2 regions of the Pseudovibrio sp. Ad13 genome follow, and region 2 is predicted to be linked to the other one. Evidence: predicted binding sites of a transcription regulator. Region 2 holds the regulator's gene; the other holds the start of a gene.

The links. The regulator PhoB, encoded in region 2, activates phosphate uptake and scavenging genes when phosphate is short. The targets are predictions, from matches to a motif close to TGTCATNNANCTGTCAT.
Region 1: PsAD13_RS27460 (DUF465 domain-containing protein) is a predicted target of PhoB. The motif match lies at 1,063-1,079, and genes of this name have one in related genera.

The regions. Positions count from the first base shown of each region.
Region 1 is NZ_LMCC01000019.1:19,750-21,954, forward strand. It holds gene PsAD13_RS23535 (acyl-CoA synthetase) at 1-802, shown strand, start outside; gene PsAD13_RS27460 (DUF465 domain-containing protein) at 865-1,035, opposite strand; gene PsAD13_RS23540 (DUF465 domain-containing protein) at 1,434-1,646, shown strand; gene purE (5-(carboxyamino)imidazole ribonucleotide mutase) at 1,770-2,205, shown strand, end outside.
Region 2 is NZ_LMCC01000005.1:460,488-462,692, forward strand. It holds gene phoU (phosphate signaling complex protein PhoU) at 1-495, shown strand, start outside; gene phoB (phosphate regulon transcriptional regulator PhoB) at 569-1,264, shown strand; gene PsAD13_RS08915 (GNAT family N-acetyltransferase) at 1,342-1,806, shown strand; gene PsAD13_RS08920 (GcrA family cell cycle regulator) at 1,907-2,205, opposite strand, start outside.

The DNA.
Region 1 (2,205 bases), on a different contig from region 2:
CGGTGCTCCAATCGTGATGTCCACGCTGCTCAACACCCCCGAGGACCAAAAGCGTAACCTCACCCATGATGTCGAGTTTTTCACCGCCGCCGCACCACCACCTGAAGCTGTTCTTGCAGCGATGGCAGAGGAAGGTTTCAATGTTACCCATCTCTATGGGCTGACAGAAGTCTACGGCCCAGCCGTCGTCAACGAATGGCATGATCATTGGAATGAACTTCCGGCATCAGAACAAGCTGCATTGAAAGCCAGACAAGGCGTCAATTACGTCGCTTTGCAGGATCTCGCTGTTCTCGACCCCGAAACCATGAAGCCAGTCCCTGCTGATGGAGAAACCATTGGTGAGGTCATGTTTAAGGGCAATGTGGTAATGAAAGGGTATCTGAAGAACCCCTCCGCAACACAGGAAGCCTTCAACGGCGGTTGGTTTCACTCTGGAGATTTGGGCGTTCAGCATGAAGACGGATACGTCCAGCTCAAAGACCGCTCCAAAGACATCATCATCTCAGGAGGTGAAAACATCTCATCCATTGAGATCGAGGAAGTCCTCTACAAACACCCGGAAATCTCATCAGCAGCAGTGGTTGCCCGTCCCGATGACAAGTGGGGCGAAACTCCCTGTGCATTTGTGGAGCTGAAAGAGAACAGCAGTGTGACGGAAGACGATATCGTAACCTACTGCAAACAGCATCTGGCCAGCTTCAAATCACCAAGAACTGTTGTCTTCACAGACCTGCCGAAAACCTCAACAGGCAAGATCCAGAAGTTCGTACTGCGCGAAGAAGCAAAAAAGATCGGCTGACCCTAAACAAAAAATGCGCCGCTAAAAGCGACGCATTCTCTATTCGGTTAAGAAAAAGGAAGCTACCCTGTCACTCGTATTCGCGAGATCTCATCCTTAAGCTTCAACTTTTGCCTTTTTAGATTGCCTAGTTCGATCTCATCCATCGAAGGATGGTGCTTGGCTGTTTCCAGCTCCCTCTCAATGGTAGCATGGCGGCGTTCCAGCTCAGTCAAATGCTCACGGATGGACATAGGTTTTGATCCTCCTACATTGTCTCTGTTACAGGTGGATGATGGCACCATTTTATTGAGTTGTCGAACTATGATTAGCTGTTTTTTTGGGGCCTCTACAACGCGAGATCGCTAATTCATGAAAAACTTAGGGAACTTATAAATGACCCAGTAAATTTAATGGGTTTCATATTCCACTCAAAAGAGAACTTCACTAAGTATTCAACCCTATATATACGCTGCGTAAATCCGTCATGAGACAACACTTCCTGTAAAAATCGAGAGACTCTTGTTCATCACCGCTGCACATTCGGTATACTGTTGCCGAGCGGTGAATTGCGACAACGCGCCCCACCAGATTTGATCAATGATGGGTCTCGTTGCACACAGACCGATATGTGTCATGTGAGGACAAAACGATGACGGAAGATACTCTCGATCAGGATAGCAAGCGTTCCGAGCTCGCTGAGTTGCGACAGGAGCATCGGGATCTTGATCATTCCATCGAAGCGCTCATTGAAACGGGACGGGCAGATGTTCTCCAGCTGCAACGCTTAAAGAAGAAAAAACTGATGCTAAGAGACCAGATTCAGGTACTGGAAACACAGCTCTTACCTGACATTATTGCCTAAATTAGAGGCAGAGCTCTAACCTTCGTATACTATTGGCATTTCTTGTTGTAATTGGCTTGAAACACGCCGTGTTATTTCTATAATCCGCGCTTTCTTCCCAGACGCTCAGAGGGTGCCCGTTTTATGAACCGCACAGACCAGCCAGAAGTCGCTATCATCATGGGAAGCCAATCCGATTGGCCAACCATGAAAAATGCTGCAGATACGCTAGAAGCACTGGGAGTTTCCTATGATGCTCGCATCGTCTCAGCTCACCGCACCCCGGACCGTCTGGTAGAGTTTTCCAAAACAGCAAAAGAGAACGGCTTCAAGGTTGTTATCGCTGGCGCTGGCGGAGCAGCCCACCTTCCGGGCATGGCTGCATCCATGACACCGCTGCCAGTGTTTGGTGTTCCAATTGAGTCGCGCGCCCTTAAGGGACAGGACAGTCTCCTTTCCATCGTTCAAATGCCAGCAGGCATTCCGGTCGGCACTCTTGCCATTGGTCGTGCAGGTGCTGTCAACGCAGCATTAATGGCAGCTGCTGTTTTGGCACTCAACAATCCGGAGATCGCTGCCA
Region 2 (2,205 bases):
ATCGCACGCCGCCAGCCAATGGCAAGCGACCTGCGCGACATCATCGCCGCCATGCGCATCTCCAACGATCTGGAGCGCGTTGGCGACATGGCCAAGAACATCGGCAAGCGAACACTGGCGATTGAATCTGAATTCAACAACAAGCAGCTCGCTGTGGGTGTTGAGCACATGTCTGATCTGGCACTTGAACAGCTCAAAGCCGTTCTGGATGCCTACACCTCTGGCGATCTTGAGGTTGTCCAGCGCGTACATGTTCGCGATGACGAAGTGGATGCGCTTTATACAAGCCTGTTCCGTCAGCTGCTCACCTACATGATGGAAGACCCGCGTTCCATCACCATGTGCGCGCACTTGTTGTTCTGCGCAAAGAATATTGAGCGCATCGGTGATCATGCAACCAATATTGCAGAAAACATCTACTACATGATCTCCGGAAGCCACCTTCCAACAGATCGTCCAAAGACGGACGAGCTGGCGCAGAGCACAACCGTGTAGAGTGTGTTCACTTATAACGAGCAGAACACACGCAATTGCTTTATAAGAGAAGGTGCAAAGAGAGCACTTTAATATGCCTAAGATACTGATTGTAGAAGACGAAGAACCGCTAAGCCTGCTGCTGCGCTATAACCTTGAAGCAGAGGGCTACACTGTTGACGTGTGCGCAAGAGGAGATGAGGCGGAAGTCCTGCTGCAGGAAAGCCAGCCGGACCTGCTGCTGCTGGATTGGATGCTTCCGGGCCTCTCTGGCATCGAGCTCTGCCGTCGTTTGCGGGCACGCTCAGAAACCGAGCGCATGCCGATTATCATGCTGACAGCGCGCGGTGAAGAATCCGAGCGCATCCGCGGTCTGGCAACCGGGGCCGACGATTACGTCGTCAAACCGTTCTCCGTTCCGGAACTTATGGCCCGTGTTCGCGCGATCTTCCGCCGTGCATTGCCAGAAGTTGTCTCCACAATGCTCAAGTCTGGTGACATCGAGCTCGACCGCGAAACCCACCGCGTGCGCAGAACAGGCCGCGAAATCCACCTCGGCCCCACAGAATACCGCCTGCTGGAGTTTCTCATGAGCGCACCTGGCCGCGTTTACTCCCGTGAACAGCTGCTGGATGGTGTCTGGGGGCATGATGTCTATGTCGATGAGCGCACCGTAGACGTCCACGTAGGCCGCCTGCGCAAAGCCATCAACAAAGGACGCATGAAAGACCCGATCCGCACCGTTCGCGGCGCCGGATACGCTTTCAACGACCAGTTCGCTGTTGGGTAATTGATCTCTGCTATATGCGCATTGTGAAACTGCATCTCCCTTCCAGAGGTGCAGACCAAAAACAATGCGGATAACAAATGATAATCAAGACGGTTGATCGAGCGACCGCTCATATCTACGACAATCTCTGTCAGGCCTATGAGGCAGAGTTCTCACCTCTCACACACAAACATCCAAACGCGGATGGTTTGTTTGCCAAAGACACGCTTCTTGAAGGCAACATCACCGGCTATCTGGCTTTAAATGATGATATTCCCGCCGGGTTAGCTGCAATCAGGCGGCAAGATCATCACGACTTTGAAGTCTGCGAGTTTTATGTGGTGCCAGTGTTCCGCAGACATAAACTGGGACAGCGCTTTGCGGCTGCGTTGTTTGATCAAATGCCCGGTAACTGGCAGATCAAGCAGATTGAAGGCGCTGATCAGGCCATTGCTTTTTGGCGTTCTGTTATCAGCACTTACACCTCAGGTCAGTTTTTGGAAGAAAATTATACGGACCCATACTGGGGCGCCGTCACCCGCCAAACCTTTAAAACACACTAGTTGTCAGGCCAGAGCGCCAAGCGCCAGATCAGAACGGCACCAAACACAGCAAAAAGCCGGGCTTTGGACCCGGCTCAATACGTTGCTTTTTCAGCTCAAATTAGCTTGCGCGGCGGTTGCGGCGGTCGCTGACGGGCTGATAGGCAATGCTGCGGTGATGCGCACAATAAGGTGTACCCGCATCAGACTGGCGCCCACAGAAATAGAAGTCATCAGAACTCGGATCACCAATCGGCCACTTACAGGTGCGCTCATTCAATGTCAGGATGGAGGCGCGTTCTGAAACCGGAATAAAGAGATCGGAGGTTGGGACTGGAGAAATTTCTGGTTGGATAGCTTCAATCGGTTCAACTTTAAGGGCGTTGGCACCGGCTATCGTTGGTTGAATTTGTCGGGGAC